DNA from 2 places in the Pilosibacter sp. NGB245 genome. Region 2 is predicted to be linked to the other one. Evidence: riboswitches for the same ligand, from Rfam matches in the RefSeq annotation. Region 2 holds a riboswitch; the other holds the start of a gene.
What was found. Region 2 has a riboswitch for FMN ahead of ribD (bifunctional diaminohydroxyphosphoribosylaminopyrimidine deaminase/5-amino-6-(5-phosphoribosylamino)uracil reductase RibD). Riboswitches for the same ligand answer to the same signal wherever they lie in the genome.

Region 1 (7,516 bases), 200 kb from region 2:
GCCCGCGCACTGTAACAGGGTTTTGCCGATGCTTCGCATTCCAAATCGGCAAAATCCGCGACCATAACGGTATCATACGGAATTTTCAGTTCAGAAAATTCCTATCCGTGAAAAGTAACATCCTTCCATCTTCTTATCTCTTTCAGTCCGGAAAGGATCGACTCCACAAAACTGTCGTAGATCTGATTGCCTTTCTCTGCCGTTGCCCCGCTCGGGTCTCCGCCGATCCCGATCGGCTTTCCATCCTCGGTTTCCCACTCTTCCGATACCCAGCCGAGTGTGATCGGTCCGTAAACAGTGAACGTCTTGTTTCCCATAAATTTCTTCGGGATCCCCGCCTCAGAGGTCTCCAGTTTTACCGTCTCCGGCCGTTCCGCGAGGACCATCGATGTCTCCATCTCTCCTCCATGGAAATCCCAGACATTTCCAAGTGTCACAGTATCTTTCACCGCCTGATTGCCAAAAAATGCACCGCAGTTGATGATAAATACGGCAATTCCAAGCTCACTTCGAAGTTCTCTGCTCAGCACCTGGATGATCGGAGAATTTCCGCCGTGGCAGTTTAAGATCGCGATCTTTTTAAAACCATGATGAGCCAGCCCTTTGCAGATGTCATACAAAACGTGGTAGAATGTGTCCGGTTTCAATGTCACGGAGCCGCAGAAATTGATGTGTTCCGTGCTGAGTCCCACCGGAATCAGCGGGAAAATGAGCATCGGATAGTCCGGGATCTCCCGGTCCAGCGCTTCCTTGATCCGTCTCGCTGTTCCCTCTGCAATGATCTCGTCCGTGCCAAGCGGACACTGGTTTCCATGCTGCTCCAATGCCCCTACCGGGATCATGACTACCGTCTCATCTTTATCGACCTGTTCCATTTCCAGTCTTGTCAGTTCATTATAGTACCTTACCATTGTTTTTTCTCCATTCAGTGCCTTCAAACCAATGTTTTCTTACAGTCAGCGCAGTAAATGCGCAGACCTACTGAATCGTTTCAGTTTTCTTCTCTCTGTGGATCCCGGAATGAATGATCGCACTGACATGCTTGTATACAAGCGCCGTCACGATCGCATTCAGTCCGCATTTTACAATGTTAAACGGGATGATTGCGAAAAGAGCGAATGTGTAAAGGTTTGTGATCGCCGGGTTGATCTTTGTTCCCATCGCGATGATATTCTCGATTCCGCCGAAAGCAACTTTTGCGTAGAACGGAAGAGTGATCGCACAGTTTACAAATACTGCACCGATAACTGCACAGAATACACCGACAACAAGAGCGATCATCGCTGTCTTTTTCGTCTTATGTCTGCGGTAGATCAGAGCTGCCGGCACGGAGAACATACAGCTTCCGATGATGTTTCCAAGCTCACCGACATAGTAAGTGCTTGTTCCGTTTAAGAGCAGTTTTAAAAGATTCTTCACGATCGCAATGAGTGCCGCCTGTGCCGGTCCCATGGCGAAACCACCGATCAGTACCGGGAGCTCTGCGAAATCCAGTTTATAAAACGGCGGTGCAAACGGAACTGCCACCTGGATCGTCTCCAATACGGCTGCGAGTGCGCTGAACATGGCGATCAGCACGATGTTTCTGACACTTAATACTTTGTTCTGGTTCATAATGATCCTCCTTGTACGTGTTGTTCTTCTGCAGAAATACCGGATAGGGGCACGGTATCGTAACAAGGAATTGCTGTGCAGGAAAAAATTCATCGGAATGTGCCCCGGCACGTTCTCGTTGTTATACAAAAAAGATCCCGGACAATTAAAAAAGTCCGGGACCTGTATCTACTATATCCTGTCATACAATTTCTTCTCTCATCCAGACTATACTGTCGGTTTTGGAATTTCACCAAATCAGCTGCTCAGCGCAGGTCGCGGACTATACCGCCGGTGGGGAATTTCACCCCGCCCCGAAGAACGATATTTATTTGTTCGATAACAGAATATCACATTTTTATTTGCTATGCAATCATTTTTTATCCGTGCAAGTTCCCCCTTAGCGGAAATGTCCATAGGAATGTCCTGCTGCCATTCCGCCGCGAAGCTCCGCCATCTCGCTGACAGTCACAAGCTGGTAACCTCTCTTTGTAAGCTCCGGGATCAGCGTCTCCGCTGCGATCGCGCTCTGCTCATAGAGATCATGCATCAAAACGATATCCCCGTCTTTGACCTGGCTTAAAACGGTATCGATCGTCTTCTGGGCATTTCTCGTCTTCCAGTCCAGAGTATCTACCGACCATACGATCGACGGCATTCCTGCCTTCGCAAGAACTGCTTTGCTCGCATCATTGATCTTTCCTCCCGGCGGGCGAACTCCTTTCGGTGCATTTCCGCCTGCTGCAACGATCGCATCACGGGTCTGGTTTAAGCTCTGCAAGATCTGACCTTCGGACATATTTGTGAGATATGTATGCGCCCAGGTATGGCTGTTCGTCTCACATCCGAGATCCGCCATGCGCTTTACCGTGGATGCATAAGAAGCCACACGATTTCCAACCATAAAGAACGTTGCTCTTCCGCCATTCGCCTCCAGCGAATTCAGAATACGCTCTGTATATTTGGATGGTCCGTCATCGAAAGTCAGCGCCACCATCGGTCTTGTTGGATCAATTCCTCCATTCTTCGGTCCCTCCGGAGCTGCTGCATCTTTTTCTGTCACAGTAACCCAGATTCCGTCCACGCGAAGTCCCTGTCCTTCTGTTCCGGCAGTCTCACCATTTTTTACCGGAGCTGTCCATGACCCATTCTGGAATACTGAGTAATAAACATCATAATGATCTTTTAACTGCCCTGTGAGCTCCATCCGGATCGCCTCGAGCGGCATCCCCGTCTCGATCGTTCCGGTCTCCGCCATATTTTCCTGCCAGGAAAGCCAGCCGGAACCGCTTAAATTTACCTGATAAGAAAGTGTTCCGCTCATTCCCTCCGGCTGTCCGGAAAGACTCGCCCGGATCGCCGTCACATAAGTCCCGTTTCCGGCACGTTCCGCCGTCTGGTCTCCGTGGTATGCGCTCCAGCCGACTCCATGCTCAAATATTCCGTACACAGCTCCCATATCTGCCGCATATACCGGTTTTGTGTTCATTCCTGCTGCCGTAAAGCATACAGCGACGGCCGCAGCTGCCCCACAGATTGCCCGTCTGATTTTTTTCCAATCCATTTGTTCCCCTCTTTTCTCTGATGCTTTTCACCATATTTCCTATTTCCATATTCTAACATGAAAATACAAATAAAGGTATCTTTTCCGCGTTTTTTCTCAATCTTCATAAAATCGTCAGAATTTAACTATTCACACCGTCACAGTTACAGAAACGGGGCTATTTCGAATTGGTTTTTCGATATAGCGAACACGGCTGTCAGCTGCTGTAAAACGGTACCCGCCTGTTTCATCACTTGCGCACAGCATAGCGCAAACTTGCCTATCCCGTATTTTTCCTGTATAATAAGATAGTATGACTTACAGGGGTTATTATCGAAAGGAGTAACAAAAACATGATTCAGAATCTGAACGAAGAATTATTTTCTTTTATCAAAAAGAGTCCGACTGGTTTCCATGCTGTTCATGAGCTGGCAAACTACCTGACTGAAGCAGGCTTTGAGTGCCTCGCTGAGGGAAATACCTGGAACCTTGCTGAGGGCGGCAAATATTTTGTAACCCGCAACCAGTCCGCGATCATCGCATTCAAGGTATCCCGCAAAGATTATTCAGGCTTCCATATCGCGGCAAGCCACAGCGACTCCCCGACTTTAAAGATCAAAGAGTCCTCCGAGATGAATGTTGAAAACCAGTATGTAAAATTAAATGTTGAAAAATACGGCGGAATGCTCTGCGCTCCGTGGTTTGACAGACCACTCTCCGTTGCAGGCCGTATCATCGTAAAAGATGGTAATCGTCTCACAACAAAGCTGATCAATGTTGACCGCGATCTTCTCATGATCCCGAACCTCGCGATCCACATGAACAGGGAAGTAAACGACGGTTATAAATACAACATCCAGAAGGACATGCTCCCGTTATACCGTATGAGCAATTCCGGCAAGGCATTTAAAGAAATGATCGCCGAGGAAGCCGGTGTTTCCGTTGATCAGATCAAGGGAATGGATCTTTTCCTCTACAACCGCATGGAAGGTACGATCTGGGGCTGCGACGGCGAGTTCATCTCCGCTCCGCGTCTTGACGACCTTCAGTGTGCATTCACATCCACGATGGCTCTGTTAAACAGTGAGAGCGACCGCTGCATTCCGGTCGTTGCCGTATTTGATAATGAGGAAGTTGGAAGCGGCACAAAACAGGGCGCCGGCTCCACATTCCTTTATGACATCCTTCGCCGCATTAACCGCAGCCTTGGAAGAACAGAAGAAGAGTATCTCACTTCCCTTGCTTCCAGCTTCATGGTATCTGCGGATAACGGACATGCTGTACATCCGAACTACGCGGATAAGACAGACCCGACAAACCGCACATACTTAAACGGCGGTCTTGTGATCAAACACAGTGCAAACCAGAAATACACAACAGACGCTGTTTCCGCTGCAGTTATGCGCTGCCTCTGCGAGCGCGCAGGTGTTCCGTATCAGGAGTTCTTAAATCGTTCCGATATTCTCGGCGGTTCCACTCTCGGAAACATCTCCAATGCACAGGTTTCCTTAAACACAGTGGATATCGGACTTCCGCAGTTAGCGATGCACTCTCCGTATGAGACTGCCGGTTCCAAGGATATGGCTTACATGGAAAAGGCATTTGAAGAGTTCTTCAAATCTGCGATCCGCGCCGAAGGTGACGGTACACTCGTACTCGAATAATTTTTATAAAAATGCTCCGCCGGAAATTCTCGCATTTCCGGCGGTTTTTTATCCTTCCAATGCAGAGGCACGCCGGAAATGTTCCTTTTCATATTTTCGTCCTGATCAGTATTTCACTATTTGTGCAGTTTCCCATGATCATTTTCTGCCATTCAGATACTCCGCCACTCCCATATGGATCGTATATGCCAGCTTATCCTGATATTCCCCGCTGTTCAAAAGTCCTGCTTCCTTTCGGTTGCTCAGAAACCCGCACTCCACGATCACGATCGGACATTTCACATGCAGAAGAAGATAATAATTGCCATTTGCCTTCGGAAGTCTCCGGTTCTGTTCTCCAAGGACATAGCTGAACCTTTTCTGCAGGATTTCCGCCAGCGCTTTGCCTTTTGCTGAATCCCGGTAATAAAATACCTGGCCGCCGGACACGGATTCTTCATGATAACTGTTCTGATGGATGCTGACCACAAGATCCGCGCCGCTCTCTTCAATGATCTCGCACCTTTTTTTCATATCTGCCATTTTTTTCCGGCTATCCGTATCTGAATAAAGTCCTGTATCCGTTTCCCTTGTCATGATAACCCTGATATCATCCTGCTCTAAATATGTTTTTAACCGTTTTGCAACAGCCAGGTTGATGTCTTTCTCCAGGCTTCCGTCAACACCGACTTTCCCCGGATCTGTTCCTCCATGTCCGGCATCAATCACTACCACCGGCATCTCTTTTATGTAGGCATCGGTGCTCCCTGTCACATGAATGCTCCCATATTTTACTGCCAGGATCACTATTCCAAGCAGGCAGAAACCAAGAACCGGCTCTATCAGATTCCGCTTCATGCACTGTTCTCCCAAAGTTTTGTTTTTCATAACACTCTATTTTCTCCCTCATCGAATTATGTGTGATCCAGAGGTCCCTGTTTTCAGATTCTTTCCCTTACTTTCCTGCATTGACACATCAATATGTCATCTGTATAATAGAGTCAGACAACGCGAAAGGTCAGGTTTATGACATGGCAAATGAAAAACTGAAATTTACCTGTGACTACATGGAGGGGGCTCATCCTTTGATCATGGATGCACTTCTCTCCACAAATATGATGCAGACCTCCGGATACGGTCTCGATGAGTTTTCCGCCTCCGCGAGAGATAAGATCCGCAAAGCCTGCGATGCGCCGGATGCAGGTGTCTACTTTCTCGTCGGCGGTACCCAGACAAATGCCACGGTAATCGATGCACTTCTACGTTCCTATCAGGGAGTCCTCTGCGCGGAGACCGGACATATTGCGGTCCATGAGGCCGGCGCTATCGAGTTTGGCGGACATAAGGTTCTCCCGCTGCCCCATACATACGGAAAGATCTCAGCCACACAGATCTCCTCTTATATGGATACCTTCTTATCCGATGAAAACCATGAGCACATGGTCATGCCCGGCATGGTCTATATCTCACAGCCGACTGAATACGGGACGCTGTATTCCCTGGAAGAACTGACTGCTCTCAGCGAGGCCTGCCGCAAATACCATCTTCCGCTTTATGTGGACGGTGCAAGACTGGCATATGCACTGGCTGCTCCGGAAAATACCGTTTCATTAAAAGATCTCGCAAGACTCTGCGATGTCTTCTACATCGGTGGGACAAAATGCGGTGCTCTCTTTGGCGAAGCTGTCGTGATCCCCGATCCGGCACTGATCCCGCATTTTTTTACGATCGTTAAACAGCACGGTGCCCTGTTCGCAAAAGGCCGTATCCTGGGGATCCAGTTTGATGTCCTGTTTACCGATGATCTCTATCTTCATATCGGTGAATCTGCTCTCAACTATGCAGACTCGATCAAAAACGTATTAAAAGAAAATGGTTATCAGTTTTTCCTTGAGACTCCGACAAACCAGATCTTTATCATTCTGGAGGATGAAATCCTCCACGCCCTTGAAGGATCCGCAGAATTCAGTTTCTGGGAAAAATACGATGATACGCACACAGTGATCCGGATCGCCACAAGCTGGGCAACCACAAAGGAACACACCGATGCGCTGATCACACTTTTAAAACAGATATGTGCTTAGCAGGAGGCATCTTCCGGCATTCCAATACCCGGATATTTCCCACCGCGCACTATGACCGGGTTTTTCCGATATTTTACATTCAGGAACGGTTTCACATCCCGATCTGTGATCGTTTCCTTCAATATTACATACTCAGGAGGTATTTCCCATGACAGACAGACAACAACTGATCGTAAACAACGTAGACACTGTAAGACAGCTCATTCTCGACGCAGAGCGCTGGATCTGGGCACATCCGCAGACCGGTTACACCGAATGGCAGGCCCATGACTATCTTGTAGAAAAATATGAGGCACTTGGATACACACTTGTAAAAGCCGGGAATATTCCGGGATTCTACACCGATGTGGAGACCGGGAAACCTGGTCCGAAGGTTGCGATCTTTGGCGAACTTGATGCACTCGACATCGCCAATCATCCGGAGTCCGTAAACGGCATGACACACTGCTGCGGACACAATGCACAGTCTGCTGCCCTTTTAGGTATCGCTGCCGCATTAAAGCAGCCGCACGCGCTGGACGGTTTATGCGGATCGATCCGTCTCGTCGCTGTACCGGCCGAGGAAATGATCCAGCTGGCCTTCCGCGAGGAGCTCCGCCAGAAAGGGATCATAAAATACAACGGCGGCAAGACCGAGTTCATGTACCGCGGTC
Region 2 (7,516 bases):
CCGGAAACGGGATCGCGAGGTCCTGGCTTCACTGGAACAACATAAACAGTCTGGTATTCAGCTTTCCGGGGCTGGTGTTTATCATGGTACTCAACAAGTTCCCCTTTGCTTATGTGACGATCAAGGCGGCCCTGGAGTGGAAACCGGAACGGCTGTCTCTGGCAGCAAGAATGAATGGGGCATCTCCGTGGGAAGAGTGGAAGACTGTGCAGGCACCTTTATGCATTCCGGCCTATTGTTCCGCGGCGATCTTGATCTTTATGGATACGATCGGTGATTTCGGACTTCCGGCAGCGATCTCCGGAGTATATCGCTTCCCGACATTGCCATACGCGATCTATACGGCGCTTTACAGTTCCCCGATCCGCCTGGATATGGCAGGTGTGTTATCCTTCTATCTGGTACTGATCATCATCGCAGCCATGATCGTCCAGTACAGGATCATTGGTAAAAAACGGTATGATTTCTTTGATACGGGAACCGTGAAGGCGGTGCCGGTCCGCCCTGCATTTGGAGTCGGGATCATCCTCGATTTCTTAGGGGCATTTCTGGCATTTATCACACTGTTCGTGCCGCTTGGTTCCACAGTGGTCATGTCCTTCTCCGACTCGATCTCCGTTGCAAATTTCAGTTTCACGTTAAAGAATTATGAGAAGGTCATCGTAGACAGCAAAGAGCTCTTAAATGGTCTGGAACACTCCTTGATGATTGCCTTTGCGGCAGCCATCATTGGGCTGGTTCTCGGATTTTTCGTTTCCTATGTGCTGAACTATTCAGACTTCGTTTTAAAGCGCGTGATCGATGTGCTGTCCCTGGTTGCGTTAGCAGTGCCGGGAGTCGTTTTAGGTATCGGCTATATCTTTGTATGGAACCAGCGATGGATCGAATCCGTGGGGGTTAAGATGTACGGAACGCCCAGGATCATTGTCCTTGCCAGCGTTGCGGCGGCGATTCCGGTCATCACGAGAGTTCTGACCGGCGGTATGGCAAAGATCCCGAGACCGATCCTGTTTGCGGCCCGGCTTTCCGGCGCCGGTCTTATCACGCGGATTCGGACGATTCTCTGGCCGCTCTTAAAAGCAACCGTTTTGTCCGCATTTTTATCCGCATTTGGCGGAAGCGTGTTCAACCTTGCGATCAATACGATCCTCTATCCGCCGAACTATCAGACACTGCCGGTCTACATCAGCAAAGGAGTGGAAAATCTGAAATTCGGATATTCTGCGGCGGCAACGGTGTTTGGCGGCGGAATCGTGGTCCTTCTCATTTTACTGATGGAGCTTTTACCGCTTTATTCTCAGCTGTTCCAGAGAAGAAGAGCAGCCGGATCTGTGGTGAAGCTCTTCCGGGGGCAGAAAGAAAATAAGCGGGTAACGATGAAGGTACAGAATAGTTAGACGATCAGGAAATAAAGCAGATACAGTGGGAGACTTTATAGGGTACACGCTAACTGCTTTTGGAGGAATATATGGAGATTCAGAAACAGGAAGTCATCTTAAAAATAGAAGATCTGACAAAAAGCTTTGGAAAGACGGAAGTGCTTAAGGGAATCAGCATGGAAGTCCATAAAAACGAGATCATCAGCGTATTGGGTCCGTCCGGCTGCGGAAAGTCCACCTTGCTGAACATTATCGCAGGCATGCTGGCTCCCGATGGCGGACGCGTGACTATGAACGGGCAGATGATCTCTGAGGCGGGAAAAGTCCTACCGCCGGAGAAACGCCATATGAACATGGTGTTTCAGGATTTTGCACTGTGGCCACATATGACAGCGTATGATAACATCGCTTACGGCTTAAAGCGGAGCAAAACCGGAAAAGAGGAGATCGAGGAGCGGGTACAGGAGCTCTTAAAGCTTCTGCATCTGGAGGGACTGGAAAAACGGTATCCGGCGGAGCTTTCCGGTGGTCAGCAGCAGAGAGTCGCGATCGCCCGGGCACTGATCACGAAGCCGGATATTCTCCTGATGGATGAGCCGCTCTGCAATCTGGATGTCCAGCTCCGAGTGGAGATGAGAACCGAAATGGCGTTCTTGTTCCGGAAGCTTGGGACGACCGTCTTTCACGTCACCCATGACCCATCGGAGGCGTTCGCGATGGCGGACCGGATCGTGATCATGAACAAGGGAAATATCGACCAGATCGATTCCCCGAAAAACTGTTACAGGAATCCGGGAACGGAGTCGGTGGCGGCTCTTTTAGGTGCCGGAAACCGGGTACATGGATACGCGAGGAAGGATGGCGGCACGCAGATCGATCTCGGTGGCAGTGTCTGCGGAACACTCGGAAGAAACGGAATCCGCAAAGATGACATGGTGACTGTCCGCTTCCGCGCGGAGAACACGGTGTGGACCGGAAACGAGCGGCAGGAGAACAGTTTTCCGGTGGCGGTCGAGTATTCCTCCTTCGAGGGGGATTATTACCGCGTTATGGCGAAGATGGGAATGGGAGAACCGCTCTGCTTCTTAAGCCGTAACTATCTGGAAAAAGGCACGGAAGGCTACGTGAATGTGGAAGGGGACCGTCTCTATGTGTACGGCCCGGAGACAGCGGCATGAGCGGGAACCTGTATCTGATGAGTGACATTCATGGATATTTTATTCCCTTTCTGCAAATACTGAAAAAGATCCGGTTTACGGATGCGAATCGGATGGTGATCCTGGGGGATCTTGTGGCGAAAGGACCGGATTCCCTGGGACTTTTGTGCTTTGTGATGGAACATAAGAATATTCTGGCGCTGAGAGGGAATCATGAACAGCGGCTCTTACAGTATTTTGGAACAGACCGCGCGGCCGGGATCCCGGATTCCACGATGCGGCCCTGGGTGGCCGGAGACGGGGCGGGGATCATCAGGCAGATGAATATGCTGTCAGAGACAGGACGCAGGAAGGTTCTGGAGTTTATCAAAACGATGCCGCTCTGGGCAGCCATGGAGATCTGCGGCAGAAAGTATGTGTTGATTCACGGAGCGCCGGATGATGAAATGAAAAAAGAACTTCTGGCAGTGCAAAAAGATCCCGGTGGGAAAAGAAAAACAGCGGATTATGATGTCCTCATAAACCGATATGAATCACCAGACGCGGATAACCGGCTTCCAGCGGGAATGACTGCCGTAGTGGGACACACGCCGACATTCAAATATGGAACACAGTACGCGGGAGATATGATCATAAGGGACGATAAGATCTTTCTGGACTGCGGAGCCGGTCAGGGGTATGGATTGGGCTGTCTGGAAATATTGTCTGGCAATGACAAAAATTCCTATCGAAAATACTTTACAAATGCAGAGAACGGGAGTATATTGTAAACAACCGCTGATGAAAATAACGGTCAGCGATAGGACAATTCAATAATAAGTCTTCAGGGCAGGGTGCAAGTCCCTACCGGCGGTAAAGCCCGCGAGCCGAGAGGCATGATCCGGTGAGATTCCGGGGCCGACAGTATAGTCTGGATGAAAGAAGAATTTCAGGTTTGTTTGTGATATGCGGAAGCGATCCGGTGCTCGAAAAAGAGGATGGGATCGAGGAATTCCGGATCACGGAAGATCGGATCAGTAGCTCTGGAATAGGAAACTGTTTCAGGGCTTTTTTAATGAAAGGGATCCGGGAAAAGCTGGGAATAACGGAAATTTATATTTCCGAATGAAACAACGGACCGAATATGGAAAACCCTGTAGGCATCTGCTTTACAGGGCTTTTTTTAACAGAAAATTCCTATGGAACTTCCTGCTTGCGCCCGTAAGGCAGGTTTGCGGAAAGGAGTGAAAAAGATGACGGACCGGGATTATATGCTGCGGGCCATTGAGCTTGCAAAAGGGGGACTTGGCTGGACAAGTCCGAATCCCCTCGTGGGAGCTGTGATCGTGAAAGACGGAAGGATCATAGGGGAAGGTTATCATGAGCGGTGCGGAAAACTCCACGCGGAGCGAAACGCCATTGCGTCGCTTACGGAAAGCGCGGAGGGCGCGACACTCTATGTGACGTTAGAGCCGTGCTGCCATTACGGAAAGACACCGCCCTGTACGGAGGCGATCCTCGAGCAGAAGATCGCAAAAGTTGTGATCGGTTCAAGAGATCCGAATCCCCTGGTAGCAGGAAAAGGAGCGGCGATCTTAAGAGCAGCGGGAGTCCGGGTGGAAGAGGACTTTATGCGTGAGGAATGCGATGCGTTAAATCCGGTATTCTTCCATTACATCACAAAGAAAACGCCCTATGTAGTCATGAAATACGCCATGACGGCGGACGGAAAGATCGCTGCGCGGACCGGCGACTCCAAGTGGATCACAGGAGAAAGCGCAAGGAAAAAGGTGCAGGAGCTGCGCCACCAGTATATGGGGATCATGGCGGGGATCGGCACGGTCCTGGCAGACGATCCGATGTTAAACGTCCGGATCCCCGGGCTGAAGAGTCCGGTGCGGATCATCTGCGACAGCGGACTCAGGATCCCGATGGATTCACAGATCGTGAAGACGGCAAAGGAGTACCGGACCATCGTAGCATATGCGGGGGAGCATTCCGGGGAAGGCTGTAAAGAAGCGGAAGAGAAAGAGGAACAGCTTCACACGGCCGGCGTGGAGACTGTGTCGGTCCCGGACGCAGACGGGCGTGTGGATCTTAGAAAGCTCATGGAATATCTCGGAAAACAGGGCATCGACAGCGTGCTTTTAGAGGGCGGAGGTACCTTAAATGACGCGGCGCTGTCAGCCGGGATCGTAAACGAGATCTGTGCATTTATCGCCCCGAAGATCTTCGGCGGTGCCGGTGCGAAGACTCCGGTTTCCGGGATCGGTGTGGCGCATCCGGCGGAAGCCGTGATGCTGACGTTGAGACAGATGGAGACGATCGGGGATGATCTGATGCTCAGATATTCGGTAGATTGAAGATGGGAAAGGAAGTAAGGGCATGTTTACAGGGATCGTAGAAGAACTCGGACAGGTGAAGGCACTTTCCCTGCGCGGAAATTCCGGTACACTGACGGTAAAAGCGAAAAAAGTCCTGGAAGGAACAAAGATCGGTGACAGCATCGCGGTCAATGGTGTCTGCCTTACGGTCACGAATATGAAAAATAATGAATTTTCCGCCGATGTGATGGCGGAGACAGTGAGGAGAAGCAGCCTAGGAGCACTGCAGGATGGAAGTTATGTAAACCTGGAGCGGGCCATGGCGGCAGACGGTCGGTTTGGCGGTCATATCGTCTCCGGTCATATTGACGGAACCGGTCAGATCGAATCGATGAGACGGGAAGAGAATGCAGTCTGGGTCACGATCGCATGTACAGATAAGATCCTGGATCTGATTGTGGAAAAAGGGTCGATCTGCATCGACGGGATCAGCCTCACGGTGGCGGCGGTGACAAAGAGGAACTTTTCGGTGTCGGTAATCCCGCATACCGGCGAGGAGACAACGCTTTTGAAGAAAAAAGCAGGAGATCCGGTCAATCTGGAAAACGACATTGTGGGGAAATATATTCAGAAATTTGTGGATATCGGAAGAAATTCCGGTGCGGACCGGGGAAAAATGCCTGACGATGAAAATGCTGCGGGAAACGCAAAGGGGAACTCGGGGCTCAGCATGGAGTTTCTTCAGAAATATGGATTTTAAAACAGATGCTTTGAAGATATTTAGAAACATCCAGAAAATATGAGATCAGAGCGGTTAAAGTTTCAGCAGTAGGAATCCTGCTGAAAGAAAAACTTTTAATAAAAGGCTCTGGAAAGGCAGGAAAATATGAACGAGCAATACAACACAATCGAAGAAGCGATCGAAGATCTGCGGGCGGGAAAGATCATTCTCGTAACAGATGACCCGGACCGGGAGAATGAGGGAGATATGATCTGCGCGGCAGAGTTCGCGACACAGGCAAATATCAATTTCATGGCAAGCCACGCAAAGGGACTGATCTGTACGCCGATGAGCGCGGCAGTGGCAGAGCGGCTGGGACTTCCGCAGATGGTATCCGAGAACACGGATAACCACTGCACGGCATTCACGGTCTCCATTGACCATGTGGACACGACAACAGGAATTTCCGCGGCGGAGCGCTCTTACACGATGATGAAATGCGTGGACCCGGCGACAAAGCCTCAGGATCTCAGAAGACCGGGTCATGTATTTCCTCTCGTGGCAAGACGTGGCGGTGTCCTTGTGAGAAACGGCCACACCGAGGCAACTGTGGACCTCATGCGTCTGGCGGGACTTTCCGAGTGCGGCGTGTGCTGTGAGATCATGGAGGAAGACGGAACCATGATGCGGACCACAAACCTGTGGAAGCTGGCGAAGGAGTACGGACTGAAATTTATCACGATCAAGGAACTACAGGATTACTGCCGTGTCCATGAAAAACATGTGGTGCAGGAGGCCTGCGCGGACATGCCGACCCAGTACGGACACTTTAAGATCTACGGCTATGTGAACGATATTACCGGCGAGCACCATGTGGCTCTTGTGAAGGGTGATATCGGGGACGGCGAGGATGTGCTCTGCCGCGTGCATTCCGAGTGCCTGACCGGAGATGTGTTCGGTTCCATGCGCTGTGACTGCGGAAAACAGCTCCAGACCGCGATGCGCCAGGTGGAGGCGGAAGGCCGTGGCATCATCCTCTACATGCGCCAGGAGGGCCGCGGCATCGGTCTGATCAACAAACTGAAGACGTATGTGCTTCAGGAGCAGGGCTTTGACACGGTGGAGGCCAATATCAAGCTTGGTTTTGCTCCGGATCTCAGGGAATACTGGATCGGGGCACAGATCTTAAGGGATCTCGGCGTGAAGTCCTTGAGACTTCTCACGAACAATCCGGAGAAGATCTACGGACTTTCCGGCTTCGGACTTGAGATCCATGAGCGCGTGCCGATCGAGATCGATCCGCAGCAGTACGACAGCTTCTATCTGAAGACGAAGCAGGACAAGATGGGACATATCTTTACAAAAATTAAAGTGTGATAGGATGGAACGACCATTGCTGAAAGTCCTGTACACCGGCGGCATGCATCCCGCACGGACGGAAGTGCTGAGATGATTACAGCCGCGCAGGCGGCACAGATCTACGGGCATGCATCCCGCACGGATGGAAGTGATGGGCAATTGGAAATAGAATTTTATATGTAATTATGAAGACTTCTGAATAGCAGTAAGCATAAGAAAAGGAGAAACATCATGAAAGAGATCAAAGTATTAGAAGGAAAAGTTGTAGCACCGGAAGGCATGAAAGTGGGGATCGTAGCTTCCCGTTTCAACGAGATCATCGTAAATAAGCTTTTAGGCGGAGCAGTTGACGGACTTGTCCGCCACGGTGTGGAGGAAGAAAATATCACGGCAGCCTGGGTTCCGGGGGCGTTCGAGATCCCGGTTGCGGCATCTGCCATGGCAAAGTCCGGCAAGTACGACGCGATCATCTGCGTCGGCGCTGTGATCCGCGGTGATACCACACACTATGATTACGTGTGCAGTGAGGTCTCCAAGGGAATCGCGCAGGTGGGACTGGCAGAGAAGATGCCGGTACTCTTTGGCGTCCTGACAACC

Region 1: linked by a shared signal. The riboswitch ahead of ACXMYH_RS14420 (ECF transporter S component) and the one ahead of ribD (bifunctional diaminohydroxyphosphoribosylaminopyrimidine deaminase/5-amino-6-(5-phosphoribosylamino)uracil reductase RibD) in region 2 are both predicted to bind FMN.

Annotation. Positions count from the first base shown of each region.
Region 1 is NZ_CM171584.1:3,234,945-3,242,460, forward strand. It holds gene ACXMYH_RS14415 (creatininase family protein) at 102-911, opposite strand; gene ACXMYH_RS14420 (ECF transporter S component) at 979-1,614, opposite strand; FMN riboswitch at 1,801-1,919, opposite strand; gene ACXMYH_RS14425 (polysaccharide deacetylase family protein) at 1,994-3,157, opposite strand; gene ACXMYH_RS14430 (M18 family aminopeptidase) at 3,490-4,800, shown strand; gene ACXMYH_RS14435 (N-acetylmuramoyl-L-alanine amidase) at 4,939-5,667, opposite strand; gene ACXMYH_RS14440 (threonine aldolase family protein) at 5,811-6,863, shown strand; gene ACXMYH_RS14445 (amidohydrolase) at 7,012-7,516, shown strand, end outside.
Region 2 is NZ_CM171584.1:3,035,892-3,043,407, reverse strand. It holds gene ACXMYH_RS13560 (ABC transporter permease) at 1-1,397, shown strand, start outside; gene ACXMYH_RS13555 (ABC transporter ATP-binding protein) at 1,469-2,557, shown strand; gene ACXMYH_RS13550 (metallophosphoesterase) at 2,554-3,306, shown strand; FMN riboswitch at 3,352-3,466, shown strand; gene ribD (bifunctional diaminohydroxyphosphoribosylaminopyrimidine deaminase/5-amino-6-(5-phosphoribosylamino)uracil reductase RibD) at 3,769-4,878, shown strand; gene ribE (riboflavin synthase) at 4,901-5,599, shown strand; gene ACXMYH_RS13535 (bifunctional 3,4-dihydroxy-2-butanone-4-phosphate synthase/GTP cyclohydrolase II) at 5,726-6,937, shown strand; gene ribH (6,7-dimethyl-8-ribityllumazine synthase) at 7,160-7,516, shown strand, end outside.